DNA from 3 places in the Actinoplanes sp. CA-142083 genome. Region 1 is predicted to be linked to each of the others. Evidence: riboswitches for the same ligand, from Rfam matches in the RefSeq annotation. Region 1 holds a riboswitch; each other region holds the start of a gene.
What was found. A riboswitch is a leader RNA that binds a small molecule or an ion and turns the genes downstream of it on or off. The one in region 1 is predicted to bind S-adenosylmethionine.

Region 1 (3,242 bases):
CTGACCGAGGCGGCCGACCGCTCGGTGATGACCTGGTCGGGCGGCATGAAAAGGCGGCTCGACCTGGCGATGACCCTGATCGGCGACCCCAAGCTGATCTTCCTGGACGAGCCGACCACCGGCCTCGACCCGCGCGGCCGCCGCGCGATCTGGGAGATCGTCCGCGACCTGGTGGCGAACGACGGCGTGACCGTCTTCCTGACCACGCAGTACCTGGACGAGGCCGATCGGCTCGCCGACACCGTCGCCCTGCTCGATCACGGCCGGCTGGTCGCCTCGGGCTCCGCCGAGGAGCTCAAGAGCTCGGTGGGCGCCGACTCCACGCTCGACGACGTCTTCTTCACGCTGACCGGGGGGATCCGATGACCAGCTCGTATGTGCTCGCCGACTCGGGCACGATGATCCGCCGGGACATGAGACGCATGGTCCGGTTCCCGATCATGACCATCAGCGGCATCAGCTTCCCGCTGCTGATGATGCTGCTGTTCGTGTACGTCTTCGGCACCGCGATCAGCGGCGGCGCCGGCCGCGGCACGTACGTGAACTACGTCGCCCCGGCCATCCTGATCATGACGATCGGCGGGGGTGGCTCGGCCACCGCGATCAACATCAACACCGACATGAGCGAGGGCGTCATCGCCCGGTTGCGCACGATGGCCATCTCCCGCTTCGCGGTGCTTTCCGGCCAGGTGGGCGGCAGCATCATCCGTACGGCGATCAGCCTGATCCTGGTCGTCGGGGTTGCCTATCTGATCGGTTTCCGCCCGGAGGCGAGCGGCCTCGACTGGCTCGCCGTGGCCGGCCTGCTCGCCCTGGTCACCTTCGCGGTGAGCTGGATGACCGCGGCGTTCGGCATGGTCGCCAAGACCCAGGCCGGCGCCAACTCGCTGTCCCTGCTGTTCACCTTCGGCCCGTTCGTGAGCAGCGCGTTCGTCCCGACCGACACGATGCCGGCCGGGGTGCGGTGGTTCGCCGAGAACCAGCCGTTCACCCCGATCATCGACACGCTGCGGCACCTGCTCGACGGCACCCCGGTCGGCAACACCTGGATCCTGGCGGTGGCCTGGACCCTCTTGTTGAGCACCGTCGGCATCCTGTGGTCGCGCTCGGCCTTCATGCGACTGCCGACGCGCTGATGCTTCGCTCACACCTCGGGAAGGGGTGTGAGCGAACCGCGGGGCACGACGTAAGGTGTGGGAAACAACTGAATACCTCATCCAGAGGGGCAGAGGGAACGGCCCGATGAAGCCCCGGCAACCACTACGCATGTCTCGATGAAGAGGCCTCACGCGTGGCAGGTGCTAATTCCGTCCCCGGTCCGGCAGGTCGCCGGCGGGGAAAGATGAGAGGAAGGCCTCGATGACGTCTGCCGTCAGCACACCCTCGACCACCGACTCGCCCGCCCGTGGGCTCGTCTGCCGTGCGTGCGGCGCGGAGTACCCGCTGATCGCCCAGCACGCCTGTTACGAGTGTTTCGGCCCGCTCGAGGTGGCCTACGACCAGGCCGCGCTCGCGCGGGTGACCCGTGAGCAGATCGAGGCGGGACCGAACAACATCTGGCGTTACGCGGGCCTGCTCCCCGCCGGCCAGGACCCGGCGACCCGAGTTACCCTCGACCCCGGCCTGACCCCGCTGGTCAGCGCCCCCGCCCTGGCCGCCGCCGTCGGCCTGCGCGCGCCGCTGTACGTCAAGGACGACTCGGCCAACCCGACCCACTCGTTCAAGGACCGGGTCGTCTCGGTGGCGCTCACCGCCGCCCGCGGCCTCGGCTTCACCCGCTTCGCCTGCGCCTCCACCGGCAACCTGGCCAACTCGGTCGCCGCGCACGCGGCCCGGGCCGGCGCGCCGAGCATCGTCTTCATCCCGTACGACCTGGAGCAGGGCAAGGTCATCACGACCGCGGTCTACGGCGGCGAGCTGGTCGCCATCGAGGGCTCGTACGACGACGTGAACCGCCTCTGCGGCGAGCTGGTGGAGACCGACGAGTTCGAGGACACCGCGTTCGTCAACGTGAACGTGCGGCCGTTCTACGCCGAGGGCTCCAAGACCCTCGGGTACGAGGTGGCCGAGCAGCTCGGCTGGCGCATCCCCGCCCAGGTCGTCATCCCGATGGCCTCCGGCGAGCTGCTCACCAAGGTGGACAAGGCGTTCCAGGAGCTGGTCGAGATCGGCCTGGTCACCGCGCCCGAGGGCGGCTGGGCCGTCTTCGGCGCCCAGTCGGCGGGCTGCAACCCGATCGCCACCGCGCTGCAGAACGGGACCGACGAGATCGTCCCGGTGAAGCCGACCGGCATCGCGAAGTCGCTGAACATCGGCGACCCGGCGGCCGGGGCGTACGCGATCGAGTCGGTGCGCCGCACCGGCGGCTGGATGGACTACGCCGACGACGACGAGATCCGCGAGGGCATCCGGCTGCTGGCCGAGACGACCGGCGTCTTCGCCGAGACGGCCGGCGGCACGACGGTCGCCGTGCTCAAGAAGCTGGTGGCGAGCGGCAAGCTCGACCCCGAGAAGGAGACCGTCGTCTACAACACCGGCGAGGGACTCAAGACGCTCGACGCGGTGGCGGGCCTCGTCGGGCCCACTCATCAGATCAAGCCGTCGCTTCGCGGGGCCCGCGAGGCTGGCCTGCTGGGATAACGGTCGGTAGTCGAAACTCTGCCATTAGTTGAAGATTCCACCCCCGGAGGACTTGCGCACCGATTTCCGGATCGGCAAGATGCTCTCTGCGGGAGGGCCGACGCCGTACGAGGCCCCTCACCTTCGAGCTTGGCGACAATCTCTCGAGGTGCCCAACGACCCAGTGCCGGAGGCGCTGTGCGTCCGTCCTCCCGACCAAAATCGTTTAGCCAAAAATGAATCGCGAGCATGGCCGTTGCCCGGGCAGGGTGACGGCCATGAATCTTTCTACGGGTCCGCTGGTGACCCCAGCCGACGCGTACGAGATCTATCGGGCTTGCGAGGAACGCGACAAGCCGGACGTTCCGCCGCTGGCCCTGGAGCACTTCGTCGCACGGCTCGCGAATCCGTTTCCGGGCGCCGATCACGAGCACTATCTGGCCTGGATCGACGGTCACCCGGTCGGCTATCTCTGGATCGAGCTGCCGGTTCTTGACAATCTGGACAATGCGAACATCGAGCTCTCGGTCCTGCCGTCGTCGCGGCGCCGGGGCGCGGGCCGGGCGCTGCTCGACCTGGCCGCCGAGCGGATCCGGGAGCTGGGCCGCAAGCACCTGATCGGC
Region 2 (3,242 bases), 2.8 Mb from region 1:
CAAGACGGCGTACGCGATCGGGGGTTTCACCACCGGTTTCGGCGAGGAGCTGGACGCGGTGGAGCGGCTCGACCGTGACCGCGGGCGGTGGGCGCGGGTGACACCGATGCCGACCGCGCGGGGCAACCCGGCGGCCGCGGCGGCCGGCGAGCGGATCTACGTGTTCGGCGGCTTCATCGGCGACAAGCCGGCCGACGTCGTCGAGGTCCTCGACCCCACGGCGGGCGCCTGGCAGGTCCGGCGCCCGCTGCCCGGCGGCGGGCGCGGCGGCGCGGCGGCGGCCGCCGTCGGCGAGCGGATCTACCTGGTCGGCGGCTTCGACGCGGACGACATCGCCACCGGCGCGACCGAGGCCTACGACGCGATCGCCGACGTGTGGCACAGCGTGCGGCCGATGCCCACCCGGCGCGGGCTGCTCAAGCTCGCCGTGGTGGGCGGCCAGATCTACGCGATCGGCGGCCGCGACGACAACGCGGCCTCGCTGCCGGCAGTCGAGCGGTACGACCCGGCGACCGACACCTGGCACGCGGCGGCGCCGATGAGCACCGGCCGCGGCAACCCGGGGATCGCCGTGGCCGGCGGGCGGATCTACGCGGTCGGCGGCCAGGGCGCGGGCGTCGCGCTGCGGACCACCGAGCGGTACGACCCGGCGGCCGACCGCTGGGAGACGTTGTCGCCGCTGCTGGCCGTGGGCCGCAGCTCGCTCTCGGCCGACCACGTCGTCATCGGCGGCCGGGACCTGCTGATCGCCTTCGGCGGCTTCGAGATCGTCGGCGGCACCCCCGTGGCGAGCGCCCGGGTGGAGTCACTGGCGCTGTGAAACGCGCAGGGCCGGCCACTCGGCGGCCACGATCGAGAAGATCGCGGAGTCGCGGAGCCGGCCGGCCTCGCCCGGCGCCCACGAGCGCGACCAGCTGCGCAGCACACCCTCGAAGCGGGCGCCGGCCCGCTCGATCGCGGCCCGGGACCGGGCGTTGCGGGCGTCGGTCTTGAGGTCGACGCGCGAGACGTGCCACTGCTCGAAGGCGTGGGCGAACATCAGGTGCTTCGCCTCGCGGTTCACCCCGCTCCCCTGCGCGGAGGCGGCGAGCCAGGTGAAGCCGACCTCGACGGCGAACAGCTCGTCGCGATCCGGCCACAGGCGAGGGTCCCAGTAGGCCGTCGCGCCCACCGCCCTTTCGCCAACAATCTGCGCATACGGCATCAGCGTGCCGGCCGCGGCCCGGGCCAGCTGCGCGTCGATGTAGTCGCCGACCTCACCGGCGCGGGGCACCCAGGTGAACCCGTACGAGCCGCGATCCTCCTCCGCGGCCGCGGCGAGGCCGGCCGCGTGCCGATGCTCCAGCGGCTCCAGCCGGACGAGCGATCCTTCGAGGACGGGCGCGGCAAGGCCGGCGGGGAAGGGCATGGCGAGACTCCGTTTCGCGCGACTTGCCCGCCGCACCGCGCGACGGGCCCGGTCCTCACCCGGGGCACCCCGCCCGCGCAGGGGGGTTGCCGGCCAGCAAGCCGGGGCTCAGTGCTGGCGCTCATGACCTGGCGTGGATCTTACGCGCTACGAGGGTCTCGTCCAGTCGAAGGTCCGCTTGACCGCCCGCTGCCAGTTCCCGTACTCCGCCGAGCGGATCTCCGGGTCCATCGTGGGCAGCCATTGGGCGGCCCGGTGCCAGTTCTGGCGCAGCCCCTCCAGGTCGGGCCAGTAGTCGACGGCCAGCCCGGCCGCGTACGCCGCCCCCAGCGAGACCGTCTCGGCGGCGAGCGGCCGCACCACCGGCACGTCCAGCACGTCGGCGAGGAACTGCATGAGCAGGTTGTCGGCCGTCATCCCGCCGTCCACCCGCAGGGTCGTGAGATCCAGGCCGGAGTCGGCGTTCATCGCGTCGACGACCTCGCGGGTCTGCCAGGCGGTGGCCTCCAGCACGGCCCGCGCCAGGTGGCCCTTGGTGATGTACGACGTCAAGCCGACGATCACCCCGCGCGCCTCGCTGCGCCAGTACGGGGCGTACAGGCCGGAGAAGGCCGGGACGATGTAACAGCCGCCGTTGTCGGCGACCGTGCGGGCCAGCGTCTCGATCTCGGGGGCGCTGGCGATGAGCTCGAGCTGGTCGCGGAACCACTGCACGAGCGAGCCGGTGATCGCGATCGAGCCTTCGAGCGCGTACGCGGCCGGTCCGCCGGCGATCTGGTACGCGACGGTGCTGAGCAGCCCGTGCGTCGAGCGCACCAGCTCGCCGCCGGTGTTCAGCAGCAGGAAGCTCCCGGTCCCGTACGTGCATTTGGCCTCGCCCGGCGTGAAGCACGTCTGCCCGAAGAGCGCGGCCTGCTGGTCGCCGAGCGCGGCCCCGATCCGTACGCCGGGAAACGCCGCCACCGCGGTGCCGAACACGCCGATCGAAGGCCGCACCTCGGGCAGCATGGCCCGCGGGATGCCGAAGAAGGCGAGGGCCGCCGGCGACCAGTCGAGGGTGTGCACGTCGAGCAGCATGGTCCGGCTGGCGTTGGTCACGTCGGTGACGTGCAGGCCGCCGGTGAGCTTCCAGATCAGCCAGGTCTCCATCGTGCCGAAGAGGATCTCGCCGCGTTCGGCGCGCTCGCGCAGCTGCGGCTGGTGGTCGAGCATCCAGCGCACGCGCGGGCCGGAGAAGTAGGTCGTGATCGGCAGCCCGGAGTTGTGCTCGACGACGGGAGCGCCGGGGTTGTCCTTGAGCAGGCGTACGAGGTCGTCGGTCCGGGTGTCCTGCCAGACGATCGCGTGGCCGACCGGCATGCCCGTGTCGCGGTCCCACAGCAGGGTGGTCTCGCGCTGGTTGGCGATGCCGACCGCCGCCACCTGCTCCTCGGTGATGCCGGCCCGGCGCAGCGCCTCGGGGGCGAGCCGCTCCAGGTTGCGCCAGATCTCGGCGGCGTCGTGCTCGACCCAGCCGGGCTTGGGGTAGTACTGCTTGTGCTCCTGCTGGGCCACCGACACGAGCCGGCCGCGACGGTCGAACACGATGCACCGGGTCGAGGTGGTGCCCTGGTCGATGGCGACGACGTAGCGCTCGGTCATGATGCCCCCTAGAGGATCAGCTCCCGTGAGATGGCGCGGGCCGCGTCGCGGACGTAGCCGACGAGGTGCTGGTGCGGGCGGTAGTGGCTGTTGCAGATCCGTTCGACCAGGCCGCTGATGCCGATGGCGCCGACGACGAGCCCGCCGTACCCGCGGATCGGCGCGGCCACGGAAGCGATACCGGGGGTCATCT
Region 3 (3,242 bases), 5.4 Mb from region 1:
ACGGCGACCGGTTCTTCTACGGCAACCAGGCCACGGCGCTGGACTTCATCCGCAACACGTACGGGATCGACTTCCGGCGCAACCTCGGCGACATCATCGCCCAGAACTCGGGCATCGCCCGGGCCGACCTCCCCGCCAACGTTTCTTCGCCGACGGCGACGTGCCGCCGGTCAGTTGCCGGGTCACTTACCGGGTCGGCACCCAGTGGAACACCACCGCGACGACCGGCGGATTCGGCGTCACGATGAGCATCACCAACACCGGCGCCACGCCGATCCCGGCGTGGAAGCTGCGCTTCGTCTTCCCCGGCGGGCAGCAGCTCACCGAATTCTGGAACAGCGCCGCTGAACAGGACGGCGCCCGGGTGCCGGTGGCGAACGCGCCCTACAACGCCACCATCGGCCCCGGGCAGACCCGGGACGGCATCGGCTTCAACGCCACCTGGTCGGGCACGAACAACCGTCCGGCAGCGTTCTCGGTCAACACCACGGCCTGCAGCGTCGCCTAGGCAAATCGGCCGCGGAGCCACGGTTCCGCGGCCGATCAAAGAGCGGCCAATGCCTCCAGCAACCGGTCGATGTCCTCGAACGTCGTGCCCAGCCCGAAGCTCACCCGCAACAACCCGCCGGCACACCCCGCGCTGTCCCCCGACAGCCGCCGCACCAACGGATGGGCGCAGAACTTCCCGGCCCGCACCCCGATCCCGAATTCGTCCGCGAGCCTGGTCGCCACCGCCGAAGGGTCGCGCCCGTCCAGGGCCAGCGACACGATGCCGACGCGCTCACTACCCGTACCGAAAACACTCACCTCGGCGGCGCCCGGCACCCGCCGCAACCCTTCCCGCAGATGCGCAAGCAACTCCTGCTCGTGCGCGCGCAGCGCCGCACGGTCCGCCTCCACCAGCGCCGCACAGACCGCCGCCAGCGAGACCGCCCCGAGCAGATTCGGCGTGCCGCCCTCGTGCCGCGCCGGCCCGGCGGCCCATCGCACGTCGCCGGCCCGGTCCCCCACGTGCGCGCTCGCGCCGCCGCCGGCCAGATAGGGCGGCGCGGCGTCGAGCCAGTCGGCCCGCCCGGCCAGCACGCCCGCCCCGAACGGCGCGTAGAGCTTGTGCCCCGACAGCGCCACATAGTCGGCGCCCAGCTCGGCCAGCGAGACCGGCACGTGCGGGGCGAGCTGGGCGGCGTCGACCGCGATCCGCGCCCCGTGGCGATGGGCGACCTCGGCGAGCTCCCGCACCGGCCACAGCTCACCGGTCACATTGCTCGCCCCCGTGACGGTCAGCAACACCGGGCCGTCCAGGTCACGCAGCGCACGCTCGGCCGCCGTCACCGCCTCCGCCCACGATGCGGGCGCGCGGAGACGGAGCGCGTTCGGCCAGGGCAGCAAGTTCGCGTGGTGCTCGCCGTCGAAGACCACGGTGGTCGTGCCCGGCGGCAGAGCGCGGGCCAGCAGGTTGAGCGCGTCGGTCGTGTTGCGGGTGAACACGACCTGGTCACCGGGCCGGCAGCCGAGGAAGTCGGCGATCACGTCGCGGGCCCGCTCGTACTCGAGGGTCGAGGTCTGCGACCGCGGCCCGGTCCCCCGGTGCACGCTGCCGTAGCTGGGGAGCAGCGCGTTCACCGCGTCGGCGGCGGCGCGCACGCAGGGCGCGGTCGCCGCGTAGTCGAGATGGACGAATCCAGCCCCGATGACGTCGAGGTCGCTGGTGTGGACGGCAAGGGACATGACGACAAGCCTCCGCAAGATCGCGCTTGCCCGCGTCGATCGACGCCGGCCCGGTCCTCACCCGGGGCACCCCATCGCGAACGCAAGGGTTGCCGGTCAGCAAGCCGGGGCTTGTGCGCTGACACTCATGACCTGTCCGACACGCTAGCAAATAGGGTGGGCCGATGTACAAGGACGACTGGGCCGAATGGCACGCCGGGCACGAGCGCCGGCGGGCGTCGCCGCACGGAATGCTCGCGATCACCGGGATGCACTGGCTCGAGGAGCGGCCGCAACGCTTCGACGACGTGCCCGGCTCGTGGTCGGTGACGGCCGACGGCGTGAGCGTCACGCTGCGCGAGGGTGAGTCGCTCACGGTCGGCGATTTCGAGATCAGCGGCACGCACGCGTTCGGCAAGGTCGACGAGGAGGGCGTCATCGCCGCCTTCGGCGACGCGATCGCCGAGATAGCCAGGCGGGGCTCCGGCGTCGTCCTCCGCCCGCGCCATCCGTCCAGTCAGAAGCTCATCTCGTACGAGGGGACGCCGACGTTCCCGCCCCACGAGCGATGGCTGGTCCCGGCCCGCTTCGTCCCGTTCGCCGCACCGCGCGAGGTCACCCTGTCCACGGTCGTCGACGGCTACACCGACGCCGACGAGGCGCTCGGCCACGTCGAGTTCACGCTCGACGGCGTACCCATGAAATTGATCGTCTTTCCCGGCGCCCCCGGCGCCATGACCACGCTGTTCACCGACGCCACCTCGGGGGTGACGACCTACCCCGCGAGCCGCCGCCTGCCGGTACCCCGCCCGGCCGCCGACGGCACGCTGACGCTCGACTTCAACCGCGCCACGAACCTGCCGTGCGCCTACACGGAGTTCGCGACCTGCTCGCTGGCCCCGCCGGAGAACCGGCTCCCGGTCGCCATCGAGGCCGGCGAGCAGACGCCGCGCTAGATGCGCTCGCCGGTGATGTAGCCCTCCAGGCTCTTCCGCTCGATCTCCAGCTCGTCGATGCGGTGCTTCACCACGTCGCCGATGCTGACGACGCCGGCCAGCGAGCCGCCCTCCAGCACCGGCACGTGGCGGAAGCGGTGCTCGGTCATCAGCCGCTCGACCTCCTCGACCGCCGCGTCCGGCGCGACCGAGCGCACCTGCGACGTGTGGATCGCCGACACCGGCTCGGCCAGCACGGCGGCGCCGCGCGTGGCCAGCGCCCGCACCACGTCGCGCTCGCTGACGATGCCGTCGACGCGGCTCCCGTCCGCCGACACGACCACCGCGCCGATCTTGTGCTCGGCGAGGAGTGCCAGGAGGCTGGTGACGTCGGAGTCGGGTGTCACGGTTACGACTGTGGTGCCCTTGACGCGGAGTATGTCGCTGATACGCATCGTTGCTCCCCATCTCGTGCCGGTCCGCGGAAGCCGCCGGGCGGGCCGTCCGATGACGGGGTGGCCACGCCACATTGCGTGCATATGCCTACTTGCAGTCAATCACGTCTTGAAGTCAAGAGCATCAAGATGTCAAGTCCGCGCA

Region 2: another riboswitch for S-adenosylmethionine. It lies ahead of ACQPZX_RS10930 (GNAT family N-acetyltransferase); the one in region 1 lies ahead of thrC (threonine synthase).
Region 3: another riboswitch for S-adenosylmethionine. It lies ahead of ACQPZX_RS22130 (aminotransferase class V-fold PLP-dependent enzyme); the one in region 1 lies ahead of thrC (threonine synthase).

Annotation. Positions count from the first base shown of each region.
Region 1 is NZ_CP192076.1:10,209,804-10,213,045, reverse strand. Features, by position in the region: gene ACQPZX_RS47290 (ABC transporter ATP-binding protein) at 1-366, shown strand, start outside; gene ACQPZX_RS47285 (ABC transporter permease) at 363-1,136, shown strand; SAM riboswitch class I at 1,211-1,349, shown strand; gene thrC (threonine synthase) at 1,360-2,640, shown strand; gene ACQPZX_RS47275 (GNAT family N-acetyltransferase) at 2,898-3,242, shown strand, end outside.
Region 2 is NZ_CP192076.1:2,293,402-2,296,643, reverse strand. Features, by position in the region: gene ACQPZX_RS10935 (Kelch repeat-containing protein) at 1-820, shown strand, start outside; gene ACQPZX_RS10930 (GNAT family N-acetyltransferase) at 806-1,408, opposite strand; SAM riboswitch class IV at 1,422-1,537, opposite strand; gene glpK (glycerol kinase GlpK) at 1,556-3,049, opposite strand; gene ACQPZX_RS10920 (IclR family transcriptional regulator) at 3,058-3,242, opposite strand, start outside.
Region 3 is NZ_CP192076.1:4,834,247-4,837,488, reverse strand. Features, by position in the region: gene ACQPZX_RS22140 (peroxidase family protein) at 1-248, shown strand, start outside; gene ACQPZX_RS22135 (cellulose binding domain-containing protein) at 161-508, shown strand; gene ACQPZX_RS22130 (aminotransferase class V-fold PLP-dependent enzyme) at 544-1,728, opposite strand; SAM riboswitch class IV at 1,746-1,861, opposite strand; gene ACQPZX_RS22125 (DUF1684 domain-containing protein) at 1,893-2,663, shown strand; gene ACQPZX_RS22120 (CBS domain-containing protein) at 2,660-3,049, opposite strand.